Regions from separate parts of the Vibrio sp. 2134-1 genome, predicted to be linked through region 1. Evidence: predicted binding sites of a transcription regulator. Region 1 holds the regulator's gene; each other region holds the start of a gene.
The links. The regulator PurR, encoded in region 1, represses purine synthesis genes. The targets are predictions, from matches to a motif close to TNANGNAAACGTTTNCNTNA.

Region 2: R7R78_RS12190 (NupC/NupG family nucleoside CNT transporter) is a predicted target of PurR. The motif match lies at 4,400-4,419, and genes of this name have one in related genera.
Region 3: R7R78_RS10645 (uracil-xanthine permease family protein) is a predicted target of PurR. The motif match lies at 5,698-5,717, and genes of this name have one in related genera.
Region 4: purM (phosphoribosylformylglycinamidine cyclo-ligase) is a predicted target of PurR. The motif match lies at 5,855-5,874, and genes of this name have one in related genera.

The regions. Positions count from the first base shown of each region.
Region 1 is NZ_JAWOUS010000011.1:46,583-54,531, reverse strand. Features, by position in the region: gene mukF (chromosome partition protein MukF) at 1-682, opposite strand, end outside; gene cmoM (tRNA uridine 5-oxyacetic acid(34) methyltransferase CmoM) at 685-1,476, opposite strand; gene elyC (envelope biogenesis factor ElyC) at 1,591-2,376, shown strand; gene torR (two-component system response regulator TorR) at 2,449-3,159, opposite strand; gene torD (molecular chaperone TorD) at 3,426-4,073, shown strand; gene purR (HTH-type transcriptional repressor PurR) at 4,541-5,545, shown strand; cyclic di-GMP riboswitch class I at 5,833-5,922, shown strand; gene R7R78_RS13585 (TfoX/Sxy family DNA transformation protein) at 6,039-6,629, shown strand; gene R7R78_RS13580 (TVP38/TMEM64 family protein) at 6,744-7,430, shown strand; gene R7R78_RS13575 (DUF2007 domain-containing protein) at 7,451-7,771, shown strand; gene R7R78_RS13570 (alpha/beta fold hydrolase) at 7,803-7,949, opposite strand, start outside.
Region 2 is NZ_JAWOUS010000009.1:82,049-89,997, forward strand. Features, by position in the region: gene R7R78_RS12160 (hypothetical protein) at 1-426, opposite strand, end outside; gene R7R78_RS12165 (DNA polymerase III subunit psi) at 586-984, shown strand; gene rimI (ribosomal protein S18-alanine N-acetyltransferase) at 997-1,452, shown strand; gene prfC (peptide chain release factor 3) at 1,738-3,327, shown strand; gene R7R78_RS12180 (DUF5363 family protein) at 3,422-3,619, shown strand; gene R7R78_RS12185 (TatD family hydrolase) at 3,606-4,379, shown strand; gene R7R78_RS12190 (NupC/NupG family nucleoside CNT transporter) at 4,584-5,867, shown strand; gene R7R78_RS12195 (hypothetical protein) at 6,226-6,360, opposite strand; gene deoC (deoxyribose-phosphate aldolase) at 6,451-7,227, shown strand; gene deoA (thymidine phosphorylase) at 7,325-7,949, shown strand, end outside.
Region 3 is NZ_JAWOUS010000007.1:131,877-139,825, forward strand. Features, by position in the region: gene R7R78_RS10620 (ATP-dependent zinc protease) at 1-715, shown strand, start outside; gene greB (transcription elongation factor GreB) at 833-1,324, shown strand; gene R7R78_RS10630 (DUF1090 domain-containing protein) at 1,430-1,825, shown strand; gene ompR (two-component system response regulator OmpR) at 1,955-2,674, shown strand; gene envZ (two-component system sensor histidine kinase EnvZ) at 2,777-4,069, shown strand; gene R7R78_RS10645 (uracil-xanthine permease family protein) at 4,142-5,530, opposite strand; gene recG (ATP-dependent DNA helicase RecG) at 5,763-7,844, opposite strand.
Region 4 is NZ_JAWOUS010000021.1:38,545-46,493, forward strand. Features, by position in the region: gene fadE (acyl-CoA dehydrogenase FadE) at 1-1,704, opposite strand, end outside; gene lpcA (D-sedoheptulose 7-phosphate isomerase) at 2,081-2,656, shown strand; gene R7R78_RS19860 (class II glutamine amidotransferase) at 2,708-3,553, shown strand; gene purN (phosphoribosylglycinamide formyltransferase) at 3,943-4,599, opposite strand; gene purM (phosphoribosylformylglycinamidine cyclo-ligase) at 4,751-5,791, opposite strand; gene upp (uracil phosphoribosyltransferase) at 5,971-6,597, shown strand; gene R7R78_RS19880 (uracil-xanthine permease family protein) at 6,714-7,949, opposite strand, start outside.

The DNA of each region.
Region 1 (7,949 bases):
GCAGCGTATCTTGAAGTTCACGCAACGTGCTTGATGTTTCTGACAGAAGTGCTTCACAGTTGTTGATCGCTTCGCGCCAGTCCTTGTTAAGCAGGTCAGCAATCTGTTGTTTCACTGACTGTTGCTGCTCATCCATAACACGTTGGTTGAGGTCAATTTGATCGAAAATTTCGCCTACAGAATATTTTAAAACACCGTATACGTTTTTCTTCCAGTGACCCGGTGTGCCACCTTTTTGTGCTGCCTCAATCGCTTTCGCCATTTCATCCGCTACCATGGATAGCTGGATAGATAGACGCAGTTTTGAGAACTCACGATGACGCACGTAGTAGTCGGTTATTCCTATCGCTAATGGCGACAAGCGGTAAATGCTCGCTCCGTCAGTAATCTCACTGACAAAACGGCTCATAAGACGCTGCTTAACCATCTCGTTGATCGCATTGTTCGCACGAAAAGCGGAGGCTTCGCCGGTCTCATCAAATAGTCGAGTGACGATGGCAAATGCATCATGCAGTTCACCTTCACCCAGTTCTTCATCGAACCTTTCATTACTCAGTACGGCAATGGCTATCAAAAATGCCAATCGCTCTGTGGTCAGGTTCAACGAGAAATCGTGCTGCTTAACCCAGCCAACCAGCTCATCGATTGGTTGCTCTGCAGCATTGAGAGTCATCTCACTCATTGTTATTCCTGTTTATCGTTCTTTTTAGCCCACACATGAATGTAGCGGCCTAATGAGAGGTATGGCTCTTGTCGACAAAGTTGTTTTTCTAGCGCCAACACATCTTCAAACTCGTAATCACCCATGTATTCCATATTGCCTATGTAATCACTAAATGAGCGAATACCAGATTTGCCACAAATATTAAAACCTGAATTTTCTATCCACTGGTAGACTTCTTCAGGTTTTAAGCCTTTTTGCGGCTGTAGTTTAAATCTTTTTCGGTGAGGCATGCCGTCTAATATATGAGGAATGTTGCCACAAACCACGTTTTTATAGACTAAACCGTGGTGGTTGTAGAACATGACTGATGCGATGCCTCCCGGTTTTACTTGTTCTAGAACTGTTTCAAGTGCGGCCTTAGGATCAACCAGCCACTCCATCACAGCGTGGAACATAGCCAGATCGACCCGTCCATCCATATGTTCACCGATGGATTGGACAGGCGAATGAATCAGGCGATACTGCTCAAGCAAACCGTTTTTTTCAATATCCTGCTTAGCCAACTGCAGCATTTCCGAAGATAGATCACATAAAGCGATTCGATGTCCGAGCTTAGCAAGCTTTTGCGACATTTGTGCCAAACCACCACCAGCGTCTAACACTTCTAGGGGTTGCTGGTCAGCATCTAATTCACTTAGAATCTGTAGAAAATCTTCCCACACAATGATTTGGCGGATCTCCCCTTTATCGGAGCCGTAAATATTTTTTGCAAATTTGTGGGCGATATCGTCGAAATTGCGGTCTTCTGTCACTTCTGCTGAGTTATCATAACGGATTGTGCCGCTATTCTGGCACAAGGAAAGCAGGAATAAAGAGGGATACCCTCATTTTTATTATCAATTGATGTTTTTTCGGACTATTTATGTATGTTTGAGCTGAAAAAAGTAGTGTCAGCCATGCTTATGCCCCTTCCGGCATTGCTGCTGATAGGCTTGTTGGGTCTTGCTCTCATTAGTTTTACTACAAAACGTAAAACTGGCTGCTTCGTTGTTCTATTCTCTTTTGTTGGCATTTTTCTTGTTGCCTTCCAACCTGTTTCAACCAAGCTTCTTATGCCGTTAGAGCGAGAGCATAAAGCCTTTTTGCCAGTTTCTGGCACCATCGACTACGTGATGGTTTTAGGGAATGGTCATGTTATCGATGACGAAATTCCACCCACCTCGCAGTTAAGCCGTGCAGCATTAATGCGCTTAACTGAGGGCATTCGTATTTTAAGAATGTATCCAGGCGCGAAATTAATCTTATCCGGCTATGCTGGCGGATCTGAAATTAGCCACGCGAGAATGATGGCGAACGTTGCCCTAGCCTTAGGTGTAGCAAAATCCGATATCATTTTATTAGAGGATGCAAAGGATACGTGGGAAGAGGCACGTCAAGCGGCTGCATTCGTTCAGCAAAAGGAGATTGTGTTAGTCACCTCTGCAAGCCACATGAGCCGTGCATTGTATGAGTTCAACGCAGCAGGCATTAAACCAATCCCAGCTCCGACCAACTTCTTAGCTATTAGCGAAATCAGTCAACCTTGGGATAAATACTCACCTAAAGCGCGTTACTTAGAACAAACAGAGCTTTATTGGCATGAGTACTTGGGCAGTATTTGGCAAAGGTTGCGTGATACTGTCGGCCAAACACCAATGGTTGAAGCAAACTAGTATTATCTTGAAGCCACAAAAAAGGAGAGCCGAAGCTCTCCTTTTTCTTTTTACGATTGAGTTATGTTCAAACTAGTCACCAGCAAACATATAGCCCTCGCCGTGTACCGTTACAAAAATCTGTGGGTTCTTAGGATCGAACTCCATTTTTGCGCGCATACGTCGAATAAGAACATCAATGGTGCGGTCATTCGGCGCATCCACTCGATGGCTGATCATGTTCAAAATACGCTCACGACTTAACACCTGGTTAGGGTAAGACGATAATGCCACCAAAAGTTCATACTCTGCTTTAGTTAGTTTTACTGGCTCACCGTTGCGGCTAAGTGCGCGACGTTGAATGTCGAATGTCCACTCCCCAAAGCGCACAATGTGCTCTTCACTGGTTTCATTCGCTTTCGAGCTGCCACTGCGCGCTGCTGAAATACGCCACAGCAAGTTTTTAACGCGAACTAACAGCTCTCTCAGTTCAAAAGGTTTTGTCACATAATCGTCAGCACCCATTTCTAGGCCTACGATTTTATCAATGCTATCCGTGCGTCCTGTTACTAATATGATACCAATATCCGATTGGCTACGTAACTCACGAGTAAGCATCAGGCCGTCTTCACCAGGCAGGTTAATATCCAGCATGATCAGGTCTACATCGCCCGCTTGCAAAACTTCACGCATTTCCGCGCCACTCTCTGCTTCGCTGACTTGGTAGCCCTCATTTTGGAAATATCCCGCAAGCTTACTACGAGTTACAACATCATCTTCTACGACTAATACGTGATAGCTCATTTACACCACTTTTCTGTCTTCTTATTATCCAAGACGTATTCTATTCATAACTAGTAACATTTCTAGTCATAGATACATTAAAACGCAAGATTTAGCGTTTTTATTGATTCAAAACAAGCTTACCCACTGCTATTAATAAACGGTCATTTTTGACCATAAAACATAACAATTATAGTTACTGCTATTCATTTTAATTGATTACACTTAGGGGATATCCCTAATTGACTTTGTGATGCATGACTTGAAGCATCATTCAGGAGCCCAAAATGCAAGAAGTGAAAGCTTTTAATGAAAAACGCGCTGAAATTTACTGGTGGTTTTCGAGCTTGTTCGCAAAAGAACTAACAGAGAAAGAATTGGAAGCCTATCACAGTGTTGAAATTCGCAGTTTTCTCGCAGGCTTAGGTGAAAATGAGTCGCTGAAACCAGCCGTTGATAGCCTAGTTGATGCGCTGAATCGGTTACAAGATCGTGAAGATGCACAACTAGAGCTTGCAGCTGACTTTTGTGAACTGTTTTTGAAGACAGAAAAATACGGCGCTCTTCCTTACGCATCCATGTACATTGGTGAATCAGGTTTACTGAATGACAAGCCAGCTGAGGAAATGGAAAAGTTGATGGCTGAATTTGGCGTTCAAGTAGACGAAAACCTAAAGGAACCTGCGGATCACTTAGCCGTTGAGCTCGACTTTCTCGGGAACATGATTATCCGCTCAAACGAGCTTGAACAAGAAAAACACATGGAAGAAGCCTTCGTTAAACAAAACGACTTTATCCAGCAACAATTGATGTCTTGGTTACCTCAGTTTTCAGACAAATGTAAACAATTCGACGAATTTGGATTTTACTCGAGTGTCGCGAAACTATTAGTTGCATTTTGTAAACTAGACAGCGCCTACCTTCTTGGTGAATAATTGCCGCCTATTTTTAGGGAGCCTGCCTATCGGGCTTCCTGTATGCCGAAAGTGACCAATTGTAAGTAACTTGGGTATAATATTCGTTTGCCTTAACTTAGCGCAAAGACGCTTGGTTATTTAGCAGTCAAAATGTGACTTCAAATACACAAATCTCGTGCTGAAAACATTGCTAGTCAGTCCACATAGGGCTAAAATGTGAGCGCAAACGATTAAATATGATTTATATGTAAACCGCTGAAATATAGCGGTTTTTGTGTTTTCTTAACAGGTTGATGGCAATTTCTCATCAGATAGAAAAAAGATAAAATTCATCGACCGATGCTGCTACGCACCCTTTTGTCGCACTTGGATCAACCGCTGCCGAGACACTTAGCGCCAATTTTATATTGCTAGGTGTGAAACCATTAGAGCATCAGGTACATCCAATACGACATATTTCAGTAGCTCGATACAGGACACCATTTATGGCCACGATAAAAGACGTTGCTCGCTTAGCCGGCGTTTCCACTACGACAGTTTCGCACGTTATCAATAAAACGCGTTTCGTTGCAGAAGCAACGCAAGAAAAAGTAATGAAAGCCGTTGACGAGCTGAATTACGCGCCAAGTGCCGTTGCACGCAGCCTAAAATGCAACTCAACTCGTACGATTGGCATGTTAGTAACTCAATCAACTAACCTATTTTTCTCAGAAGTGATTGATGGCGTTGAGAGCTACTGTTACCGCCAAGGCTATACTCTGATTTTATGTAACACAGGCGGGATTTACGAAAAACAACGCGATTACATTCGTATGCTGGCTGAAAAGCGCGTTGATGGCATCCTAGTGATGTGTTCTGACTTAACCGAAGAACTAAAAGAGATGCTTGACCGTCATGCGGACATTCCTAAAGTGGTCATGGATTGGGGCCCAGAGAGCTCGCAAGCAGACAAAATCATGGATAACTCAGAAGAAGGTGGCTACATTGCGACCAAACATCTGATTGACAATGGTCATACGGATATCGCTTGTCTAAGCGGTCATTTTGAAAAGCTTGCTTGCCAAGAGCGCATTGCAGGTTTCCGTCGCGCAATGAGCGAAGCGAACCTAGCTGTAAATGAAGACTGGATCCTTGAAGGTAACTTTGAATGTGATACGGCCGTATTAGTTGCAGATAAAATTACCGCAATGGACAAGCGCCCGACGGCGGTATTCTGTTTTAACGACACAATGGCTCTCGGCCTAATGAGCCGCTTGCAACAAAACGGGATCAAAATTCCTGAAGATATTTCAGTGATCGGCTACGACAACATCGAGCTTGCAGAATACTTCTCTCCACCGCTAACGACTATCCACCAACCTAAACGTCGTGTTGGTAAAAATGCATTCGAAATTCTACTTGAGCGTATCAAAGATAAAGAACACGAAAAACGAATTTTCGAAATGCAACCTGAGCTTGTAATTCGAAATACTGTGAAAAAAATGAACTAAATTTCACTGTATTTAACACGGTTAAATAAGCGCTCTACAGGGGCGCTTATTTTTTTGGAAAAATTAAGCATTCTCTAATACTTCACACCACTCTAATAACAATTGACTAACGTTAACTCCCTGTTTTATATAAATGTAATATATATTAAGAACTCCTTTTCAAAGGCCAATTTGCACCTTTCCATATGCAAAATAGAGCATTCAATCTATCATTTTTATTGAACCGAAATCACACTTTTAACGCTAAACCGTGATGTTAATTCAATATAAGAAGTATGCTCATTGTGTCACGCACAGGGCAAACCATTCGAAAGAGTGGGACGCAAAGCCTCCGGCCTGAACCATATTACGATATGGAAGGTAGCGGGGTTACCGATGGCAAGTGTGTAAGCAATGACTTTACTCTGTAATGACATTGTTTTTACGCATGTTTGCTACTCTCTCGGACCTGACTTTTGGTGGCGTAATATTAATTACACCGAGATAACAAAACATGGATAAACCGATACTCAAAGACTCTATGAAGCTATTTGAGGCACTTGGTAATATCAAGTCGCGCTCAATGTTTGGTGGCTTCGGACTATTCGCTGATGAAACAATGTTTGCACTAGTGGTAAACAATCAGCTTCATATCAGAGCAGACCAAAAAACTTCATCTGACTTCGAGAAACAAGGGCTAAAGCCTTACGTTTATAAAAAACGTGGCTTTCCAGTCGTTACAAAGTACTACGCTATTTCCAGCGATTTATGGGAATCAAGCGAACGCTTAATCGAAGTAGCGAATCAATCATTGAAAAAGGCAAAGCTTGAGAAAGAACAGCAAGCAAGTACAAAGCCTAACCGTTTGAAAGATTTGCCTAACTTACGACTGGCTACCGAGCGCATGCTAAAAAAAGCCGGCATCGAATCCGTAGAGAAGCTTGAAGAGGAAGGTGCGCTTAACGCCTATAAAGCGATAAGAGATACGCACTCTGCAACCGTCAACATTGAGTTGCTATGGGCACTAGAAGGTGCTATCAACGGCACTCATTGGAGTGTGGTACCTCAAGCTCGCCGAGATGAGTTGATGAACGGCCTCCAATAAAAGTCGGCCTAAAAACTATCTTGTAAAACCGCAGTCTAATCTGCGGTTTTTTTGTGAAATTTTTTCGGTTTTCCTACTGTCTTATTACATATATCCCAAATTGGAATCAAAATTATGAATAAGAAACTGATATTAGGTCTCATCCTACTAGCGGCTATCGTCTTTTTAGGTATTAACTTTGGCCAGTATTTAACCTTAGAGAATGCAAAAGCCCAACAAGAAGCACTAACTACATACATCGATCAGAATTTTGTATTCTCGGCTGCGATTTACTTTTTTACCTACATTGCAATTACCGCTTTTTCTATCCCAGGAGCGGCAGTAGTCACCTTACTTGGTGCAGCCTTATTTGGTTTTTGGACAAGCTTGCTACTGGTTTCTTTCGCTAGCACTATGGGGGCAACACTGGCCTTCTTGAGCAGCCGATACTTATTGCGTGACTGGGTACAAAACAAATTCGGAAATAAACTCAACGCAATTAATCAAGGTGTCGAAAAAGACGGAGCTTTTTATCTATTTTCCTTGCGTCTAATCCCTGTATTCCCTTTCTTTCTAATCAACTTACTGATGGGCTTAACGCCGATGTCTGTAGGTAGATTTTATCTCACTAGCCAAATAGGTATGCTGCCAGGCACAGCCGTATATCTGAATGCAGGTACTCAATTAGCAACAATTGAAAGCCTATCGGGCATTGTTTCACCCGCAGTATTAGCGTCTTTTGCGCTATTGGGACTATTTCCAATCATCACTAAATGGGTTATGGATAAAGTAAGGCCGACACCAAGTCAGCAAAACTCGTAATTGGTGAAGTGGGTATTTTGATGAAAATATTTATCGCTAAAAACCCAGCAGAAGCACACATTGTATGTGAGCTGCTTAAAGTGGAACAAATTTACTGTGAAGTTCGTGGAGAAGGTATTTTCGGCTTAAAAGGAGAACTGCCGTTTGGTGATGATACCGATCCTTATGTGTGGCTTTTTGACACTGCACAAAAGATGAAAGCTGAAGAAATAGTAAAAGCATATCGAAAACAATCCGATAGGCATGAGTATCAAGATTGGCAATGCCCAAAATGTCATGAAATAAACGAAGGGCAATTTGGTGCATGTTGGCAATGTGGATATCAACTAGGAGAGCTATAGCGGCTCTCCTATTCAGTGGATACACTCAGTTTTAAGCACATACAGCTTGCTGTTTAATAAACTCGATGGAGTGTTGATTGAAGTCTTCTGGACGCTCTACATTGCATACATGACCACAATTCGGGATTTCTCGTAGAATGCTGAGCTTATGTGCTGCAACCATTTCTTTGACAGGTTT
Region 2 (7,949 bases), on a different contig from region 1:
CTTTTTGCCCCAGACCTCTATTTTCGCTTTTTTACTTACCCCTAGCAGGCTGAGTTTTGTGCTTCCCCAGCTACTGTAAGTCATTTCAATCTGTTTTAGCTTGGCTTCTTTTGTACCTGGAAGGCTCCAGGCACGAGTCGACAATCCGCTTGTTAGTACGCCCATAGAGGAAAGCTTTTTCTCACTACCATCTGTCATGACGACTTTTAAACCATTAATGTCTACCGTTCCTTGCACACATTTTAGTTTTATTTTACTGAAGCTTCGGTTTCGGAATAGACTATTTGGTGTCACGGTATCTGTTTCTGTATGAAAGTTAACGGTTTTCGTTGCAATCAGCTCCCACTCATCGCTGTTATTAGCAAAAACACTCATGCTGGTGGCGGCTACCAGTGTGCAAAGCAGTAGCGTATTTAAGAATTTCATAATGTACCTCATATGTCATACCCAATGTGTGGCCGTTGGCAAAACGCTATGTTAAGGAATATCCAAATCATCTCATTGTGTTCAGGTGTTCCTTGAAGTCCTTTAGGTATAATCGCGATAATTTGATAGGATTGCCCTCGTTCAAATAGGTGACGGAAAATGTCAATTAACGAGAAACAGTATTTACGTGAAATGGGGATCAGCACATGGGAGCTGGTACACCCTGAAAGACTGGAAGGCTATCAATCGCCATTATTGGATTTGCAAAGTTCATGTAAACTCCTATTGGTATCGCCAATATGTCCAGAAAACGAGACGGCATTGATGTTTGAGCGCGTATTAAAAAGCATTAAGCTCACGCTTGATGATGCGCTACACCTAGAGCCTGAGCGCTTATCCATGCTGGGTGAACATCAGCTAGAGTGGGTGTGGTTTGCAGGCTGTGAGGCTGATAAAAGCATCAAGGCAAAGCACCTGACCTCGCCACTATTACAAGATATTGATGGTAATAACGAACAGCGCCGCGCATTGTGGCAACAAATCTGTTCGTACTCTTAACGGAGCTAATGCGTGACAATTGAAATTACGCCGATGTGTGCAGATCACCTCGACCAAGTTTGGCAAATCGAGCAGCAAGCACATTCTCACCCTTGGGCCGAATCTTTGGTTCGTGACTTATCCAGTCGCGGTGCTTGCCATCATGTGATGCTGGAAGGCTCTCAAGTGGTTGGTTACTTCTATGGACAGAATATTGTTGGAGAAGTGACACTATTAAATATTGCAGTAGCGCCTTCTCAACAGGGCAGAGGGCTAGGGCAAAAATTGCTGGACGCGTTTATTGAACACTGTGAACAAGCCAAAGCAGAGAGTGCTTGGTTAGAAGTGCGTGAAAGTAATCACCCAGCTATCCATATTTATGAGCAAGCAGGTTTTAATGAAGTGGACCGTCGTTACAACTATTACCCAGCTAAATCGGGAAATGGTAAGGAAGACGCCATTATCATGAGTTACTTATTTTTGAGTTAGTTTTAGGCCGTTACTAATTACCTCATCAACACTTATGCTTTAAATGCGTATCCGGATTCGAGGCTTTTGAATATGTAATAATAATTTTTTGAATTTTTACATCTCTTTGTGCGGAGCTGGCTTTCCCTTGTTAGTTGCAGGTAAAGGCTGGTGAGCCGAGTAAATTCAGTTCATGTCTTTCCAGTTTGCTAGCACAGCGATAATAAGCGAGAATACCGCACAATATCGAATAGTAGATATGCTTGCCTATTTTGTGAGCATGAAAGTAATTTAGAAGATTAACTAATGTCAAATCCCCTTTTTTTAGGCGAAGTGTCTAAGCGCAGAACGTTCGCTATTATTTCTCACCCGGATGCGGGTAAAACCACCATTACTGAAAAAGTCCTTTTATTCGGAAACGCGATCCAAAAAGCAGGTACGGTTAAAGGTCGTGGTAACGCACAGCATGCAAAATCAGACTGGATGGAAATGGAAAAAGAACGTGGTATCTCGGTAACCACTTCTGTAATGCAGTTCCCTTACAATGACTGTCTGGTAAACCTACTTGATACGCCTGGACACGAAGACTTCTCGGAAGATACATACCGTACGTTAACGGCAGTAGACTCGTGTTTGATGGTTATCGATGCGGCGAAAGGTGTCGAGGATCGTACACGTAAGCTGATGGAAGTAACGCGTCTGCGTGACACGCCAATCGTAACCTTCATGAACAAACTTGACCGTGACGTTCGTGATCCAATGGAAGTATTGGACGAGGTAGAAAACGAGTTGGGCATGATGTGTGCGCCAATTACATGGCCAATCGGCTGTGGTAAAGAATTTAAAGGTGTGTACCACATTCACCGTGATGAAACGATTTTATACGAATCAGGTCACGGTCATGAGATTCAAGAAGTTCGAATCATCAAAGGTCTCGACAACCCAGAGCTTGATGAAAAAGTTGGTGCAGGCCTTGCGGAAAGTGTTCGAGAAGAGCTTGAGCTTGTCATGGGTGCTTGCCCTGAGTTTGATTTGGAAATGTTCTTAACCGGTGATCTTACGCCAGTTTACTTCGGTACTGCATTAGGTAACTTTGGTGTGGATCATATGCTAGACGGTCTAACTGAATGGGCTCCAGCGCCGAAAACTCGTCAAGCGGTTGAACGTGAAGTTGAAGCGACTGAAGAGAAGTTCTCTGGTTTCGTATTTAAGATCCAAGCGAACATGGACCCAAAACACCGCGACCGTATCGCATTCATGCGTATTGTATCGGGCACTTACACGCAAGGTATGAAGATGAACCACGTTCGTCTTGGCAAGCAAGTGAGTATCTCTGATGCAGTAACCTTTATGGCTGGTGACCGTGCACGTGCAGAACACGCTTACGCCGGTGACATCATTGGTCTACACAACCACGGCACTATTCAGATTGGTGATACCTTTACTCAAGGTGAATCACTGAAGTTCTCTGGTATTCCGAACTTCGCTCCGGAACTATTCCGTCGTATTCGCCTGAAAGATCCATTAAAGCAGAAGCAGCTTCTCAAAGGTTTGGTTCAGCTATCAGAAGAAGGTGCGGTACAGGTATTCCGTCCTCTACAGAACAACGATCTGATCGTTGGTGCCGTTGGTGTACTTCAGTTCGATGTTGTTGTGGCTCGTTTGAAATCTGAGTATAACGTTGAAGCGATTTATGAAGGCATTAACGTTGCAACTGCTCGTTGGGTTGAGTGTGGTGATGCGAAGAAACTGGATGAGTTCCAACGCAAGAATCAAGCGAACTTAGCATTGGATGGTGGTGATAACCTAACGTATATCGCTCCAACAATGGTTAACTTAAACTTGGCGAAAGAGCGTTTCCCTGACGTTGATTTCCGTGCGACGCGTGAGCACTAATTTGCGCGGTTAGGGTAAGCCTTAACGCAAACTAGATTTTAAAACGCCCTTGGCTATAAACTTAGCCAAGGGCGTTTTTATATAAGGATAAGATATGAATTGGTTTAAACGTGGGCTAAAGCGTTACGACAACTGGTGTAAAGAGATGGGGTTAACTCCCGATCAGAAACGCAGTTGTGTCCCATATCGAAAAGACCCAGCCCATCAAACTGAAGAGAAGAGTGAAGCCCAACCATCCTCTGATTTTCTGCCCGCAGATACAGATAAAAAGCGTCAAGATGAAGCTCTTTGATACGCACTGCCACTTTGATTTTGATGTGTTTCAAGATGACTTTGCACATCAACTTGAGCTTGCTCAAACGCAAGGCGTCGCAAGAATTTTGATTCCTTCCGTCGGTCCGCAAAACTGGGCTCGTATTCAAACTTTGGCAGAGCAACATGCCAATTTGTATTATGCGCTCGGCTTTCATCCGTATTTTCTTGAAGATAACGTTGAGCAGCACCTTACAGAGCTAGAAGGCTATCTAAATCAAAAAGGGCAGCAGTGCGTGGCAATAGGAGAGTGTGGTTTAGATTTTGCCATTGATGTTGATCCACAGTTGCAAGAAAAGATACTTGAAGTTCAATTTGAGCTGGCTAGACGCTTCGAACTCCCAGTTATTTTACATAGCCGAAAAGCGCACAATCGCCTCATTCAAATGGTGAAAGCGGCGAATCTCCCTAGAGGTGGTGTGCTACACGCTTTTTCTGGGAGTTATCAGCAAGCCATGGAGTGGGTCAAATTAGGTTTTTTTATCGGTGTAGGAGGAACGATTACCTACCCAAGAGCCAAGAAAACACGCGACGCAATTCAAAAATTACCACTCGAAAACCTAGTAATCGAAACAGACGCACCAGATATGCCTATACTTGGATATCAAGGGGAGTCAAATCACCCAGCCAAACTCATTCACGTCTTTAATGAGCTCGTAGAGTTGCATAACGGCCGAAAGCAATCGATTGCCTCTCAACTGTGGAAAAATAGCAATTTTGCTTTCTCGATATGTGAATAAAATCTAAAGATGTGGTTTGAAATCGAAAACGTTTTCCTGCTTATTGTGAATTAACTCACAAAGCTGGTTGAATCAATCATGAATCTTATAGGAAAGTGTGAGGCTGGCATTACTTTAATTGATTCTGCATGAGTATAATTGTCCCCGCTTTATAGCTCCATTTTGTAACACGCCAATAAATAACTTATAAGGAAGTCATAAACTATGAGCCTGTTTATGAGCCTAATCGGTATGGTAGTGCTTCTTGCGATTGCAGTGGCATTTTCTAACAACCGAAAAGCTATCAACTTTAGAACTGTGGGTGGCGCATTCGCTATCCAATTCGCATTAGGTGCATTTGTTCTGTATGTACCTTGGGGCCGTGATCTACTAAACGGTTTCTCTTCAGGTGTTTCTAACGTTATCAACTACGGTAACGATGGTTCATCATTCCTGTTCGGTGGTCTTGTTTCTGACAAGATGTTCGAAGTATTCGGCGGCGGCGGTTTCATCTTCGCATTCCGTGTTCTTCCTACACTGATCTTCTTCTCTGCACTGATTTCAGTTCTTTACTACATTGGCGTTATGCAATGGGTTATCAAGATTCTTGGTGGCGCACTACAAAAAGCGCTAGGCACTTCGCGTGCGGAATCAATGTCAGCAGCAGCTAACATTTTCGTAGGTCAAACTGAGGCACCTCTAGTTGTTCGTCCATTCGTTCCAAAAATGACTCAATCAGAGCTATTCGCGGTAATGTGTGGTGGTCTAGCTTCTGTTGCTGGTGGTGTACTAGCTGGTTACGCATCTATGGGTGTTCCACTAGAGTACCTAGTTGCGGCATCATTCATGGCAGCACCAGGTGGTCTACTGTTCGCTAAAATCCTTCACCCTGAGACTGACCAGCCTCACGAAAGTATCGAAGAAGCGATGGACGGCGGTGACGACAAACCAGTTAACGTAATCGACGCAGCTGCGGGCGGTGCGGCTTCTGGTCTACAACTTGCGCTTAACGTAGGTGCAATGCTAATCGCATTCGTTGGTCTAATCGCGCTAATCAACGGTATGCTAGGTGGCATCGGTGGTTGGTTCGGCATGCCAGAACTAACACTAGAGCTAATCCTAGGTTACGCGTTCTCTCCACTAGCATTCCTAATCGGTGTTCCATGGGCAGAAGCTGTAACAGCTGGTTCATTCATCGGTCAGAAAATCGTAGTGAACGAATTCGTTGCTTACTTGAACTTCACACCATACCTAGGTGAAAACGCTCAAGTAATCGCGGCAACTGGTGAAGTAATGTCTGAGAAGACAACAGCTATCATCTCATTCGCACTATGTGGTTTCGCGAACCTTTCTTCTATCGCGATTCTACTTGGTGGTTTAGGTAGCCTTGCACCAAACCGTCGTAGTGACATCGCTCGCATGGGTGTTAAAGCAGTTCTTGCAGGTACGTTGTCTAACCTTATGGCAGCGACAATTGCAGGCTTCTGCTTAAGCCTTGCAGCACTATAATTAGAATCGGTTCTTAATATATAGACGCCGTTTTACATCATGCCCTGTAGCAAGAGATTGCTGCGGGGCATTTTTCGTTTTTCGGGCTCCAAAATTTCATCGGGTGTTTGCCTTAGTCGAGGTATTACGCAGTCAATGGAATAGGGGCTAGGAAATTTTGAGATACAAACCGTTTGCGCTCTATTTGGTGCTACAGTTTTGCGGTGAAACTCTATAATGTATTAATCACAGGATAGTGGTTAAGCTTGATTCTTAATCACGTAATGAATATTACATAATCGATGGGCAAATGAATTGCCCTGCAATATCAGATCTAATAGGCGTTTTGCTTTGTGATGTGATATTAAAGACACCGCAATCATAGATTGTTGTGCCATAGGCCAAACTGGTACTGTGCGGTGACAAGGATAGCAATTGGCATATGATAAATTTTCGCTGTATATGCCGAGTCTTCAGGGAACCAAGTCCGTTCATTAATAGACTGTTTAGCCATTTACTCACATTGTCTCGACTTGTTGATTATAGTTAAAGACGTGATGTAAGGCTGAGTAGTGAATTTTTTGAATATTGATCGGAGATAGAAATGAGCGATTTAAAAGCAGCAGCGCTACGTGCACTTAAACTTATGGACCTAACTACGTTGAATGATGATGACACTGATGCAAAAGTGATCTCACTATGTCATGACGCGAAAACAGCAGTAGGCAACACAGCTGCAATTTGTATTTACCCTCGCTTTATTCCTATTGCTAAGAAGACACTTCGTGAGCAAGGTACGCCAGAGGTTCGTATTGCAACAGTAACGAACTTCCCACATGGTAACGACGACATTGAAATCGCAGTTGCTGAAACAAAAGCGGCGGTTGCTTACGGTGCAGACGAAGTTGACGTAGTTTTTCCTTACCGCGCGCTAATGGCGGGTGATGAGAAAGTAGGCTTCGAACTAGTTAAGCAATGTAAAGAAGCTTGTGGTGACATTCTTCTTAAAGTGATCATCGAAACAGGTGAACTAAAAGAAGAAGCACTAATCAAGAAAGCATCTCAAATCTGTATTGAAGCAGGTGCTGACTTCATTAAAACTTCAACTGGTAAAGTGCCAGTAAACGCAACACCAGAATACGCTCGCATGATGCTTGAAGTTATTCGCGACATGGGTGTTGCAGAAACTGTTGGTTTCAAACCAGCAGGTGGTGTGCGCACTGCTGAAGACGCAGCAGCATACCTAGCAATGGCTGACGAAATCCTAGGTGACAACTGGGTTGATGCTCGTCACTACCGTTTTGGTGCGTCTAGCCTGCTAACCAACCTACTAAATACATTAGAAGTATCGGACGACGTCGCTGATCCAACAGCGTACTAATTCCAATAATGCGTCTGAACGGTAGCACCTAAACGGGTGCTACCAAACCTCTTCTATCCTACTACAACCATGGCTCAAAAGAGCTTGGGAGGCACTAATGTATTTACCACAAGAAATCATTCGTAAAAAACGTGACGGCGAAGTCCTAACCGCCGACGAAATCAACTTCTTTATTCAAGGCGTAGCGAACAACACGGTATCTGAAGGTCAGATTGCGGCGTTTGCTATGACGATTTTCTTTAATGAAATGACCATGGATGAGCGCATCGCCTTAACGTGTGCAATGCGTGATTCGGGCATGGTTATCGACTGGAGCCACATGAACTTCGGTGGTCCAATTGTCGACAAACACTCAACCGGTGGTGTGGGTGACGTAACTTCTTTAATGCTTGGCCCAATGGTGGCAGCGTGTGGCGGTTTCGTACCTATGATCTCTGGCCGCGGTCTTGGTCATACAGGCGGTACGCTGGATAAACTTGAATCTATCCCTGGTTACAACATTACGCCGAGCAACGATGTTTTTGGTCAAGTAACCAAAGACGCTGGTGTGGCGATCATCGGTCAAACTGGTGACCTTGCTCCTGCGGATAAGCGTGTTTACGCGACTCGTGATATTACCGCAACGGTAGACAATATCTCCCTGATTACGGCGTCGATCCTTTCTAAGAAACTGGCGGCGGGTCTGGAATCGCTAGTGATGGACGTAAAAGTGGGTTCAGGTG
Region 3 (7,949 bases), on a different contig from region 1:
TGAAGTAACAGAAAAAGGTAAGGATGAATCCGTCACGTTTTATTTAATGAACGATGAGGGGAAAGAAGAAAAAATCACCAAACCAGTGTTGAAAAAGCTCAAGGTTGGCAGCGCGGTTCGCCCTGTTGTCGAAGGAGACTTTCTTCTCGGTAGAAAAGACACATCAATGAAGTTTGCGCTCGATGTGCTTGATGAGGGTGACACTCAACCCTTTTTCGTCTTTGGTCATGACATAGCCAAGGGTGGTGTGTTGCTGAACACTCGCGCAGATCATCTACTAGATGCAAGGCCACTTTTCAAAGCTGGCCATATCGAAGTGGCGGAAGTTGAGGGGATGTCTTTCCCTGTGAAGTTAGACACGGGTGCAGATGTAAGCTCAATCAATGCTAAGAACATCAAGCAGTTTAAGAAAGACGGCAAAGACATGGTGAGCTTTACCTATGAGAACGATCTTGGCATGAAACAGGCGTTTACTAAGCCTGTTGTTGATGTCATGCGTATTAAAGCGAAGAAAGGCGAGAAAACGAACGTACGCCCTGTGGTTGAAATGCATGTTAAGCTTGGCGAATTAGAGAAGAAGATCCGAGTCAACTTACAGGACCGAGGTCGCTTCCATTACAGCATGATTTTAGGTAAAAACTTCCTAAAACATGGCGCGGTTGTTTCGAGTGATACGAATTACATCGTGACGCAAAAACCGGATTACGAAAAGTAACACTCTGGCCGCCTTATCACCTTGATACCCAAAGCCTGAACAACGTTGGATCTTTGGGTATATCATCTCCTTAATGCTGCCAAAGAGCAGCATTTTTTAGTTGAGATAGGAGTTAATTTGAAAACTAAGCTGATTACACGAGAAGGTTACAACAAACTCAAACAAGAGCATGATTACCTTTGGAATGAAAAGCGCCCGGAAATCACCAAGATCGTCACTTGGGCGGCGAGCCTGGGCGATCGCTCAGAAAATGCGGATTACACCTTCAATAAACGTTTACTCCGTCAGATCGACCGTCGTGTCCGCTTCCTTCGTAAATTCCTGCCAGAAGTCACGATCGTTGACTATTCTCCGCAACAAGAAGGCAAAGTCTTTTTTGGTGCATGGGTGGAAATAGAAAATGAGGCAGGAGAAGTGAAAAAGTTTCGTATTGTCGGGCCTGAAGAGATTTACGGCGATGCGAAAGACTACATCTCGATCGATTCACCTATGGCGCGAGCGATGTTGAAAAAACAAGTGGATGAAGAGTTCACGGTACGCACCCCAGAAGGTGAAAAAGAGTGGTTCATCAACTCAATTGAATATACTCAACCGGCCTCGGAAGACTGAGGCTTTATCACCGATTCAAGTCTCATGAAGTTCACTAGAAGTGACTTGGGTCTCAACGTCAGAATATTTGGTATAAAGGCATGGTGCCTTTCTCGGAGAAGTAAAATGAACAAAGCAGTCATGTGTAGTGCTGCACTAACAATAGGATTCTCACTTTCAGTTTTTGCTCAAGATGAAGTGAAAGGCTGTGACGCTAAAGAGTTAGCGGTAGAGCAGCAGCTTGAGTATGCAAAAGCGCAAGGTAATGAGCATCGCATTAAAGGCTTGGAGCAAGCACTTTCCGCTATCCAGAATGAATGCTCGGAAGGTGAGCTGCGCCAAGAGCTGCAAGCAGAAGTGGAAGAAAAGACTAAAGAAGTTGAGGAGCGAGAGGAAGAATTAGTCGAAGCTCAGCATTCAGGGAAAGCAGACAAAATTGAGAAAAAACGTCACAAGCTGGCTGAGGCACAGCAAGAGCTGCTTGAGGCCAAACGTGAACTGGAATGGAATTATGGTCAATAGTAGGTGCTGAAAATACCTGCTAGAGAGAGAATAAAGCGCTTAAGATAAAAAGAGTAACAATTTGCTTGAGCACGTTAGGAAAAACAGTGATACATTTTCGACAATAGACGCTTCTGAAAGGATGTTTCAATGCAAGAAAATCATAAAATTTTAGTGGTTGATGACGATGCTCGTTTACGTGCTCTATTGGAGCGTTACCTTTCTGAGCAAGGTTTTCAGGTACGAAGTGTCGCCAATGGCGAACAGATGGATCGCCTACTAACGCGCGAAAACTTTCACTTAATGGTGCTAGACCTAATGTTGCCTGGTGAAGATGGATTGTCAATTTGTCGTCGTCTACGCCACGCGAACAACATGTTGCCAATTTTAATGCTCACCGCGAAAGGTGATGAAGTGGATCGCATCGTGGGTCTTGAGGTAGGGGCGGATGATTATTTGCCAAAACCGTTTAACCCACGCGAATTGTTGGCTCGCATCAAGGCCGTATTACGCCGCCAAACTGTAGAGTTGCCGGGTGCACCAAGCACTGAAGAAAAAGTGGTGGAGTTCGGGGAGTTCCGACTCAATCTAGGCACTCGCGAGATGTTCCGCGGTGATGAGGCAATGCCACTCACCTCTGGAGAGTTTGCTGTCCTAAAGGCGCTCGTGATGAATGCACGTGAGCCAATGTCACGAGACAAATTGATGAACATGGCGCGTGGCCGTGAATATTCTGCAATGGAACGTTCTATTGACGTACAAATCTCACGTTTACGTCGCATGTTAGAAGACGATCCGAGCAAGCCGCGCTACATTCAAACCGTATGGGGCCTAGGTTATGTTTTCGTCCCAGACGGCAAAGAGGTGTAACCTCTTCACTCCATAGCCAGCACTTGGCTATAGCAACTTCAGCCTTCATTACCTTCCCTTTGAAGGCTGAAATTTCGCGATTAGGACCACTAGGAACGTTCCATGCGCATCCGAAGTTCATTGACACAATCTATTCTGCTGTTCATCTCTTTGCTTCTCGCGAGCCAAGTTTTCTCTTACTACGCCGTTTTTAACTACGCGTTGATGCCGAGTTTGCAGCAGTTCAATAAAATTCTCGCCCATGAGCTCAATTTGGTGCTTGATGATGAAGGACCTTTAAAGTCTGATGCACCGTTAAGGCGTCAATTGTTAGAAAGATTAGGGGTGACGGTTCATAGTCTCGATAGCGATAAGGCGATTGAATTTCATCACGCAATGTCGATTGATTTGATGTCTGAAGAAATGAGCCAAGAGCTGGGTTCGCCCACAGAAGTGCGCTTATTGCTTGGCGATGAAAGTTACATTTTGTGGATGCACATCGAAAAGTTGCCGAACTCCATCATTCGTATTCCGTTATCTGAGCTGCAAGAAGAAGATTTTGCCCCGCTGTTTCGTAACAGCTTGATTATGGCGCTGCTGATCATTGCAGGTGGTTGGTTGTTTATTCGTTTGCAAAACCGTCCACTTTTGGCTTTAGAGAGAGCCGCGAAAGACGTCGGTCGAGGTGAGATCCCGCCCCCCTTAGCAGAGAAAGGCGCATCGGAGATTCGCTCTGTAACTCGAGCCTTTAATCAAATGTCGAAAGGTATTCAAGAGCTAGAAGAAGACCGAGCCTTATTAATGGCAGGGATTAGCCATGACTTACGAACACCTCTGACGCGTATTCGCCTAGCGACAGAAATGATGTCTCCTGAGGACAGCTATCTTGCGGAGGGGATCATTAGCGATACGGAAGAATGTAATGAGATCATCAGTCAGTTTATGGATTACCTCAAACCGGTGAACCAAGAATCGTTTGAAGCGGTTGATATCAGTACGATTGCCAGTGACGTCGCCAGTTCTGAAGGTGGTTATGAGGTTGAAATTGAAACAGATCTTAATCTTAACTTGCCGCCAGCCAAAGGAAGTGCGATTGCGATTAAGCGGGCGATCAGTAACTTAGTTGTGAATGCGCTACGTTATGGCAATGGCTGGGTCAAAATCAGCACTGGTGTGACAGCAGATAAGCAGCTAGTGTGGATTTCAGTAGAGGACAACGGACCGGGTATCGAGCATTCTCAAATCGCGAGGTTATTTGAACCCTTTACGCGTGGTGACACCGCTCGCGGTAGTGAAGGCACTGGGCTAGGGTTGGCGATTGTGAAGCGTATAATCAGCCAACATTCAGGCTCTGTGGTGATGCGTAATCGCAGTGAAGGCGGTTTAATCGCTCAAATCAGCTTTCCTACCAAGTAAGTCGATGGCCCGCACCCTTTAAAACAAAAAGCCCAACCTAATTAGGTTGGGCTTTTCTTATTCTCAATAATCTTAAGACTCTTTCACTTCCTGAGGAAGTTCATCTTCGTCTTCCAGTTTCTCTGGCAGAAGTAGATTTAAAATGATCGCTGTGATGCCACCTGCTGCAACACCAGTTGAGAAAATACTCTTAATAAATTCTGGCATAAATTGCAGGATCTCTGGTTTTTGTGCGATACCAAGTCCCATTGAGAAGGATAAGGCCATGATCAGAATTGCGCGGCGATCGAGCTCAACACGAGAGATAATACGCACACCAGCGGCAGCAATCGTACCAAACATGACAATCGTTGCGCCGCCAAGTACTGGCTCAGGAATCAGCTGAACAAAGCTAGCGACACCTGGGAACAAGCCAAGAATCACTAACATGCCAGAAATAAAGTAACCCACGTAGCGGCTCGCGACTCCTGTTAGCATGATGATGCCGTTATTCTGGCTAAACGTTGAGTTCGGGAAGCTGTTGAAAACGGCTGCGATTGCGGAGTTTAAGCCGTCTGCTAACACACCGCCCTTAATGCGTTTCATGTACACTGGGCCTTTTACTGGCTCACCAGACACTTCAGATGTTGCGGTAATATCACCGATGGCCTCTAGTGCGGTAATAAAGAAAATCAGTACCAGCGGAATGAACAGAGACCAGTCAAACGATAAGCCATATTGCATTGGTACGGGCAGTGCTACGATCTCAGTTGCGCCTAGCTGAGAAGTATCTACCATCCCCATAAAATACGCCATGATGTAGCCCACTAGCATCGCAATCACGATTGAAGCCACACGGATGTATGGGTTTTTCGAGCGGTTTAAAATCACAATTAATCCAAGTACCGTCCCAGCCAGAGCAAGTTTGTCTAAGCTGCCGAAGGTTCCTTCATTTAATGCTGCGTAGCCACCGCCCATTGATACTAAGCCGACTTGAATCAGTGTGAGACCGATAAGAGTGACGACGATGCCTGAAACGAGCGGAGTGATGATTCGGCGGGCATGCTCCAATACGCGAGATAGGAAAATTTCTGCAAATGATGCGACTAAAATCGTACCAAAAATGGCAGCCATCATGGTGCTGATGTCTGCTCCACCGGCTTTCAGCGATAGGCCTGCTCCAATAATAGGACCTAAAAAGTTAAAGCTGGTGCCTTGAACAGAGAGCAAACCAGAGCCAATTGGGCCAACGGTGCGAATTTGAATAAACGAAGACACGCCTGACGCAAATAAAGACATGCTGATGATGGTGTTCGTTTGGTCTGCAGGTACACCCAAAGACTGACAGATGATCAGTGACGGAGTGATAACCGCGACGAACATCGCCAATAAGTGCTGAAGTGCGGCAAAAATGGTTTGAGGCAAAGGTGGTCGATCGTTGAGTTGATAGACCAGTTCCGAAGATCGGTTTGAAGTTGTCATTGTTTGTCTCGCTAGTCGCAATATTTCCCTAGTTCTCGCTGAATGGGAGAGCAGGGTGGAGTTGACGTCGTTACCTGTGATTGCTGTTAATCAGAGTCAACTCAGGTTGGTGGAGTGTGATCTAACACACTTAAAAATTTGTGCGCGATTATAGAGAGATTTACTCAAAAAGCAAACGTTTGCTTTGTTTTTGGCGTATTAAAAAACGAGCCATTTGGCTCGCTTTCAATCATTACGCTTTGGAGTAAATATCCCGCTCACCCAACCAGCGATCGATAATTGCTGTTGCGTTAGTCGGGTAATTGTCATGAATATGACGCGCAATACGCTGAACTTCGGGAATCAGGCGTTGATCTCGAACTAAGTCTGCGATTTTGAAATCAGCAAGACCTGTCTGCTTTGTACCCAATAGTTCTCCAGGGCCACGAATTTCTAGGTCTTTCTGCGCAATGACGAAGCCATCGTTACTTTCACGTAGTACTCCGAGACGTTTTTGCGCGGTTTTTGACAGCGGAGAGTGGTACAGCAGCACACAATGGCTAGCAACGGAACCTCGGCCCACGCGACCTCTTAACTGGTGTAATTGTGCCAAACCAAGACGTTCAGGGTTTTCTATGATCATCAAGCTAGAGTTTGGCACATCCACACCAACTTCAATCACTGTCGTTGCGACCAGCAAATGCAGTTTATTGTCTTTGAAATCTTGCATCACCGCTTGTTTCTCTGCCGGCTTCATTCGTCCGTGTACTAGACCAATTTTTACGTCCGGTAGCTTACGTTGAAGCTCTTCTGCGGTATCTGCCGCGGCTTGCGCTTCTAATACTTCCGACTCATCAATCAGGGTACACACCCAATATGCCTGCTTGCCTTCGTTTAAGCAGGCATTTCGGACACGCTCGACGATGTCGTCACGTTTTGTATCTGGAATGGCAACGGTTTGAATCGGCGTTCGACCCGGTGGTAGCTCGTCAATCACGGAAGTTTCTAGATCGGCGTAAGCGGTCATGGCTAAGGTGCGAGGAATAGGCGTCGCCGTCATGATCAACTGATGTGGGTAGGCGCCTTGTTTTGCGCCTTTTTCACGCAATTCTAATCGCTGATGGACACCGAAGCGGTGCTGTTCATCAATGATGACCAAAGCAAGGTGATGAAATTCAACGTGCTCTTGGAATAGCGCGTGAGTACCCACTACCATTTGCGCTTCACCACTGGCAATACGAGCCAGCTCGGCTTCCTTTGCCTTACCTTTGAGTTTGCCCGCTAACCAACCGACTTGAATGCCCATTGTTTCAAACCAGTTTGCGAAGTTGATAGCGTGTTGCTCGGCCAATAGTTCGGTTGGCGCCATGAGTGCCACCTGATGGCCATGCTCAATGGCTCTAACAGCGGCCAAAGCGGCAACCAATGTTTTCCCCGAACCAACATCGCCTTGCACTAATCGCATCATTGGGTGCGGTTTTTCTAGATCGGCCTCAATCTCTTGTACTACTCGGGTTTGAGCGTTTGTAGGAGAGAAAGGCAGTTGGGCTAAAAGCTGCGTTTTTAGTTTATGACAAGGACCGAGAGGTAGCGCTGAATCCTTCTGACCTTTGCTACGCACCGCCAGCATCGATAAGTTTTGTGCGAGCAATTCTTCCATGATCAAGCGGATTTGGGCAGGATGTTTGCCTTCGTCAAACTCATCTAAATTAATGGTTGGTGGTGGGCGATGAATGGTGTGCAGCGCTTGCGACATAGTGATTTGATGGTCATACAACCCAGCTGGAAGTAATTCCTGCACTGCGGTTTTATCAAGCAGGGCTAAAGCTTGTTCGGTAAGGTTGCGCAATGTGATTTGGCGTAAACCATCGGTGGTGGGATAAACAGGGGTTAAGCTCTGTTCTACATCGGGCTTTTGCTCGCTAACGTAAAACTTGTAGTCAGGATGAACAATTTCCAAACCCATGCCACCGCGCTTAATTTCACCGTAAGCATGTACTAACTTACCTTGCGTGAAATTGTTCTTCATGGCTGCGGTAAAGTTGAAAAAGCGCAGCGTGATAGTGCCATTACCGTCGCTGATTTTTACCGTTAGCATTTTGCGCTTACCGAAGATGGTGTCGACTGCCATGACCTTACCTTGCACGCCCGCCCAAAGGCCAGCATGCAGTTTGGCAATAGGGTAAATACGAGTACGATCTTCGTAGCGTAACGGAAGGTGAAACAGCAAATCTTGAACGCTATGTAAGCCAACTTTGGCGAGTTTTTCTGCGACTTTCGCGCCAACTCCAGAAAGGGAGGTTAATGGGACGGCAGATAACATTTGGGCGGACATAGAGGGCTCAAGAAAATGGTTAACATAGCAGTATGTTAACCATGGAGCTGTGTTTTTGTACAGGAAAAAATAGTCATGCTTTAGTTAGTGTCATGATTTGACTGA
Region 4 (7,949 bases), on a different contig from region 1:
AGAGCCCAGACCGTCGCTCAAACCAAACCAGATACTGCGCACTAGGTTACTCATTGTAAAGCTCACGTGACCAGCAAGCGCTTTATCAAATTTCTCGACAGCATTACTTGCTTCAGAATACGCCGCGTTCATTTCTTCAAGAACGTACGGATGGCAACGGATTGCGCCTTGGCCAAAGATGATCATTGAGCGTGTTAGAATGTTAGCACCCTCAACCGTTACCGCGATTGGCGCACCTTGGTAACCACGAGCTAGGAAGTTAGAAGGTCCCATACAGATACCTTTACCGCCTACGATGTCCATTGCATCGATGATGCTTTGCTGGCCGCGGTGCGTACAGTGATACTTCACGATAGCTGAGATTACTGAAGGCTTTTCACCTAAGTCGATACCCGCAACGGTTAAGTTGCTTGCTGCATCCATCACGTAAGCATTACCACCCAAGCGTGCTAATGGTTCTTCAACTCCTTCCATATGACCGATCGGCTGTTTGAACTGACGGCGAATACGTGAGTAAGCACCGGTTGCCATTGCCGCAGTTTTGATGCCACCTGTTGAGTTTGAAGGTAGTGTGATACCACGTCCAACCGACAGACACTCAACCAGCATACGCCAACCTTGGCCCGCCATTTTTTCGCCACCGATAATGAAATCGATAGGAACAAAGATGTCTTTACCGCGCGTTGGACCATTTTGGAATGGCACATTGAGTGGGAAGTGTCGGTTACCAATCTCAACACCTTTGACATCAGTTGGAATAAGCGCACAAGTGATGCCAAGATCTTCTTTGTCACCAAGTAAACCTTCAGGGTCGCGAAGTTTAAATGCTAAGCCTAGTACGGTTGCGACTGGCGCTAGGGTGATGTAGCGCTTGTTCCAAGTCAGGCGCATACCCAGTACTTCTTTTCCTTCCCATTCGCCTTTGCAGACCACACCGTAATCTGGAATAGAGCCTGCGTCAGAACCCGCTTCTGGGCTCGTTAAGGCGAAACAAGGGATTTCCTTACCTTCAGCTAAACGCGGTAAGTAATGATTTTTTTGATCTTCAGTACCGTAGTGTTGCAGTAGTTCACCAGGGCCTAAAGAGTTAGGAACACCAACGGTAGACGATAGAACGCCAGAAACACCCGTTAATTTTTGTAGCACCAAAGATTGCGCGTATGCTGAGAATTCCAGACCACCGTACTTTTTCTTAATGATCATGGCGAAGAACTTATGATCTTTCAGGTATTGCCAAACTTCTGGCGGTAAGTCCGCGAGTTCATGGGTCACTTGGAAATCACTCACCATGGCGCACACTTCATTCACGGGGCCGTCTAAAAAGGCTTGTTCTTCCGCACTTAACTTAGGTGCTTGAATCGCGTGTAGCTTTTGCCACTCTGGTTTGCCTTTAAATAGTTCGGCTTCCCACCAGACGGTACCTGCGTCTAACGCTTCTTTTTCGGTTTGAGACATAGCTGGCAGCACTTTCTTGAAAAGCACTAACGCTTTACGGCTAATTAAAGACTGACGTACGCCAGGAACCGCGAGCACAGCTGCGGCGAGAACGTAAATAGCCCAACCAATAACGCCGACAGTACCTGCTACTGTAAGAGCCAGCATGGCCGCGGTGAGTAAGCTAATAGATTTCACGAGAGACATGCGGTGGTAGAGCGTAATGCCTAGCACGATCGCCATCGTGATGATTGAGAGCAAGATGTCCATATATATTTTCCTTTTCAGACTTTATAAGTTTTGTACGTCTGTATGTTAGGTAAGAGGTCTAACCAGTTGATTTAAGTGTAATCAAAATATTAAGGAAATGTAAAACATAAGATTGGATAAAAAGTGATCTAAGTAGAGTTAAAATTCTAAAGTTGAGATTTGAGTGATGGTTTCATGAGCAAGTTGACAAGTTTATTACCATCACTAATCTAAATCTGTTGGTTCACTATCGACACTAATTCTCGTTTGTGGGTAAACTCAGAGTAATCAAACCCGAGTTCAGGTTTATGAAATGTCCGATACCAAATTGGTATCAGAACAATTTGCTCAGTGAGTCTAGAGCTGACTGAAGCCGAAATAATAAAGAGAACGTCTTATGTACCATGATCTGATTAGAAGTGAATTAAACGAAGCTGCTGAAGTGCTCAACAAATTTTTAAGCGATGACCATAACATTGCGCAAATCGAAGCAGCGGCGAAAATGATTGCTGACTCATTCAAGCAAGATGGTAAAGTATTGTCATGTGGTAACGGTGGTTCTCACTGTGATTCAATGCACTTTGCCGAAGAGCTAACAGGCCGTTACCGAGAAAATCGTCCTGGCTATGCTGGTATTGCTATTTCAGATCCAAGCCACCTTTCTTGTGTGAGTAATGACTTTGGTTATGACTTCGTGTTTTCACGTTATGTAGAAGCGGTTGGTCGAAAAGGTGACGTACTGTTTGGTCTGTCGACGTCAGGTAACTCAGGTAACATCCTGAAAGCGATTGAGGCAGCGCAAGCTAAAGGCATGAAGACGATTGCGCTAACAGGCAAAGATGGCGGCAAAATGGCAGGCCTTGCAGATATTGAAATCCGCGTGCCACACTTTGGTTATGCAGACCGCATTCAGGAAGTTCATATTAAGATTATTCATATCATCATCCAGTTGATTGAAAAAGAGATGGAATAACCGTTTTACGGCCACCGTTTCGAGCTGTGTTGTTAGGGAGTTTTTTAAGCCATGTGTGAATTGCTCGGTATGAGCGCTAATGTTCCAACGGATATTTGTTTCAGTTTTACTGGGCTCATGCAGCGTGGAGGTCGAACCGGCCCACACCGTGACGGATGGGGGATCACCTTCTACGAAGGGAAGGGCTTTCGAACCTTCAAAGATCCCAAGCCAAGTTGTGAGTCTAAAATAGCAGAGTTGGTACAAAATTATCCCATCAAAAGTCGTGCGGTCGTTAGTCATATCCGACAGGCGAATCGTGGTGGTGTTAATTTAGAAAATACTCATCCCTTTACACGTGAGCTGTGGGGTAAGTATTGGACGTTTGCGCATAACGGTCAGCTCTCTGGCTACCAAGACTTGCATACAGGTCGACATAGACCTGTCGGTGAGACAGATAGTGAACTGGCATTTTGCTGGTTGTTGAAGCAAATGGAAGATCGATATCCTGAGCCACCAAAGGATATGGAGTCGGTATTCTTATATGTTGCTAAATGTTGTGATGAGCTAAAAGAGAAGGGTGTATTTAACATGCTTCTGAGTGATGGTGAGTATGTAATGACGTATTGCACCAATCATTTGTATTGGATCACAAGACGCGCACCGTTTGGAAAAGCCGCGTTGCTTGATGAAGATGTGGAAATTAACTTCCAAGAAGAAACAACGCCACACGACATCGTTTCTGTGATCGCAACTCAACCTTTGACGGGCAACGAAGCTTGGCAGCGTATGAAACCTGGCGAATACGGCTTGTTTCACCTAGGTGAACTAGTCAAAAATAATGCCTCTGAACTGGTAAATGTGCCGTTTGCGGCGGCTAAGCCAGGCAATCAAGCGCCAACCGAACCGTTAGAGTGATGGTCTCTTACTCTGAATATAAAAATAAAGCTCGCTCAATCGCGAGCTTTATTTTTATGCGTTTTAAACCGAGGGCGGATACGGATGAGCATTCTTACTTTCTAGAGTGCTGGTAGTAGAGTCCTAGTCTCGCTAAGGCTTGCTGTAAAGACGTAACTGATAGAAATTTCTCATAAAACACCTCGTCAGTCTGAACGGTGAAGAACGAACCAGATTCAGAATCTACTTTCCGAGTGTTATGTTACTCAAGTGGTTATGGGATTTTTTAGAATGTTGGGTTTTAGGTTTCTAGTCTCACTACGGCTTTTTTGAATCAAGTTTATAAGTATTAAAACAACCAAGAGCAGCCCTCAGGCTGCTCTTTTGTGCTTGGAGTTTATTATTCAGGGCTACTCATCTGAGGCGTACCCATGTACGCCAAGCTCTGCGCCATCTAAATAGGCTTTACCATCCTTCATGATCAACCGCTCGTCTACCAGCCACTTAGCCACCATAGGGTAGATTCGGTGCTCCTGCGCCTGAACACGTGCCGCAAGTACACTAGCATCATCGTCTTCGAACACAGGAACTTTTGCTTGCAGTATGACAGGGCCACCATCAAGCTCTTCCGTTACAAAGTGCACACTCGTACCATGTTCTTTGTCGCTAGCATCAATTGCTCTCTGGTGTGTGTGTAGCCCAGGATATTTTGGTAGAAGAGAAGGGTGGATATTGATCATCTTACCCATGTAATGAGAAACAAATGCGCTGCTCAGAATGCGCATGTAACCAGCAAGAATAATCACGTCTGGTTGGTATTCATCTATTTGACTCATTAGCTCTGCATCAAAGCTTTCACGCGATCTGAATGCTTTAGGGTCGACAAAGTGACCGTCCACATCAAACTTTTTTGCACGTTCTAAACCAAAAGCATCTGCTTTGTTAGAGAACACGGCTGCCACTCGTGCGTTTGGCATGCTGTCTTCGCAAGCTTCCAAGATAGCTTGCAGGTTACTTCCGTTACCCGAGATGAGGACCACAATGTTTTTTAGGGTATGGTTTTTCATGATGTCGAGAGCGCCTTGGTATTGTAGGTTGGAGTTATGTAGCTTCTAAACTACCTACTAATAGAATGGTTTTTAGTGTTATAGATAGCAAAATGAGGACCTAGTCATCTAGTGTCCTCATTCTTCTTATCTTTTGAGCTCGATTTGCAAATTATTGGATTTCAACTTGCTCTTCGTTCGCGTTTGCTTGTGCGATTTGACCAATCACCCACGCGTTTTCGCCTTCTTCTTTAAGAAGAGCAACTGCTGCATCTGCCTGGTCTTTCGGTAGTGCGACGATTAGACCTACACCACAGTTGAATGTGCGGTACATTTCGTGTGTGTCGACGTTGCCTTTCTCTTGTAGCCACTTGAAGATAACTGGCCATTCCCAACTGTTACCATCGATAACTGCTTTCGTGCCTTCAGGCAGTACGCGTGGGATGTTTTCCCAGAAACCACCACCAGTGATATGAGAAATCGCATGGATGTCGTGTTTCTCAATCATCTTAAGTGCTGACTTGATGTAAATTTTTGTTGGTTCTAGTAGGTGCTCACCAATAGTGCGGCCTGCTAGCTCTTCGCTCTTATCTGCACCAGATACTTCTAGGATCTTACGGATAAGGGAGTAACCGTTTGAGTGTGGGCCGCTTGAGCCAACAGCGATAAGTGCATCACCAGCAGCGACTCTCGTGCCGTCAATCACGTCTTCTTTTTCTACTACGCCAACACAGAAACCAGCTACGTCGTAGTCTTCGCCTTCATACATGCCCGGCATCTCCGCAGTTTCGCCACCAATTAGGGCACAACCTGCTTGAACACACCCTTCAGCGATACCTGAAACAACATCCGCTGCGGTATCAACGTCTAGTTTGCCTGTTGCATAGTAATCTAGGAAAAACAGTGGCTCTGCGCCTTGCACGATAAGATCATTTACACACATTGCCACTAGGTCGATGCCGATCGTGTCGTGCTTGTTCATATCCAGTGCTAGGCGAAGTTTGGTGCCAACGCCATCAGTACCAGAAACCAGTACAGGTTGTTTGTATTTAGTTGGCAATTCGCATAGCGCGCCAAAACCACCGATACCACCCATAACTTCAGGGCGACGAGTACGTTTTACCGCACCCTTAATACGATCCACAAGCGCGTTGCCTGCATCAATATCTACACCAGCGTCTTTATAGCTAAGAGAAGAGTTGTTACCACTCACAGGGAAGTCCTCGGTATTAAGTTGGATATGAAAACGGCGCTATTCTAACAGTGCTTAAACATAGATAGCAAACGTTTGCGTCTGTTTTTTTCTTTAGTGATTTATCCTGATATCCCTGTGAAAATCATGTATAATCTGAAGGTTTGTTTAAATATTGCCAACTATAGCCGGAGATGGACATGAAAGTTGTTGAAGTAAAGCACCCTCTAGTAAAACATAAAATTGGTCTAATGAGAGAAGGTGACATCAGCACAAAACGTTTTCGTGAGTTAGCGACTGAGGTCGGTAGCCTACTTACTTACGAAGCAACGTCAGACTTTGAAACAGAAAAAGTGACCATTGATGGTTGGAACGGTCCGGTAGAAGTAGACCAGATTAAAGGTAAAAAAGTAACCGTAGTGCCAATCCTACGTGCAGGTCTAGGCATGATGGATGGAGTTCTTGAGCACATGCCAAGCGCACGTATCAGTGTTGTGGGTATTTACCGTGATGAAGAAACGCTTGAGCCAGTTCCTTACTTCAACAAGCTTGCTTCAAACATCGAGGAGCGTATTGCGCTTGTTGTTGACCCAATGCTTGCAACAGGTGGTTCTATGATTGCTACGATCGATCTCCTAAAAGAGAAAGGTTGTAACCAAATCAAAGTGCTGGTACTTGTTGCTGCACCAGAAGGTATTGAAGCGCTAGAAAAAGCACACCCAGATGTTGAGCTATACACTGCGGCAATCGATGAGAAGCTTAATGACAAAGGCTACATCGTTCCGGGTCTAGGCGATGCAGGTGATAAGATCTTCGGTACTAAGTAATTCTTTGATGTATTACTATGACTGAACAGAAAAAGGCTTGGTGAAAACCAAGCCTTTTTTGTATCTACAAGAGGAGAAGAGTAAGACACGCCAACTAATAAAGCGGCGCAAACGAACTATTTCACGCTTTCTTCTTCCATTTGTGCGTTATCCACAACGTGGTTTTCACCTAAATCGTTTGGTAGCACAAGGTTAAGAATAATTGCCACGATACCGCATAGGCTCACACCTTGTAGACTGAACTCACCAATACCGAAAGCCATACCACCAATGCCAAACACAAGTGTTACGGCAACAATCACTAGGTTACGAGACTTATGTAAATCAACGTTATTCTTGATCAGTGTGTTGAGGCCTACTGTGGCGATAGAGCCGAACAGCAGAATCATGATGCCGCCCATGACAGGAACTGGAATCGTTTGAAGAACCGCACCTAGCTTACCTACCAATGCAAGTACGATTGCGGTGATTGCTGCCCAAGTCATGATCACAGGGTTAAATGCTTTGGTTAGCATTACCGCTCCTGTTACTTCACTGTAAGTGGTGTTTGGTGGAGCACCCACCATCGAAGCCGCGATAGTTGCCACCCCGTCACCTGCGATTGTGCGGTGAAGGCCTGGTTTTTTCAGGTAGTTTTTACCTGTAACGTTTGAGATAGCAAGCATGTCACCTACGTGCTCAACCGCAGGTGCGATAGCGACAGGAATCATGAACAAAATTGCGTTGATATTGAACTCTGGCGCGGTGAAGTTTGGCATGGCTAGCCAAGCCGCTTGTTCTACGGGAGTGAAATCAACCACACCGTAGAATAGAGAAACAGAGTAACCAGCAAGAATACCACCAACAATAGGAACAAGCTTCAAAAAGCCTTTTGCAAAAACGCTAAGTACAATGGTTGTGAGCAGTGAGACCGCCGAGATAATGATCGCAGCATCACCATTAACTAGCTGTGCTGCTCCATCACCAGTTTTACCTACTGCCATGTTCACTGCTGTTGGGGCAAGGCCAAGGCCGATAACCATGATCACAGGGCCAACGACAACAGGCGGGAGAATTTTATGGATAAATCCAACACCGCGCACTTTGATCATCGCCCCTAGAGCCACATAAACTAAGCCCGCTGCCATCAAGCCGCCCATCGTTGCACCGATACCCCAAGTTTGGATACCGAACATAATAGGAGCAATAAACGCAAAAGAAGAGGCAAGGAAGATGGGAACAGAACGTTTAGTCATTAATTGGAAGAGGAGAGTACCGACACCGGCACCAAAGAGGGCTACGTTTGGATCAAGGCCAGTTAGGAGCGGCACAAGCACCAAAGCACCAAAAGCGACAAAGAGCATTTGAGCGCC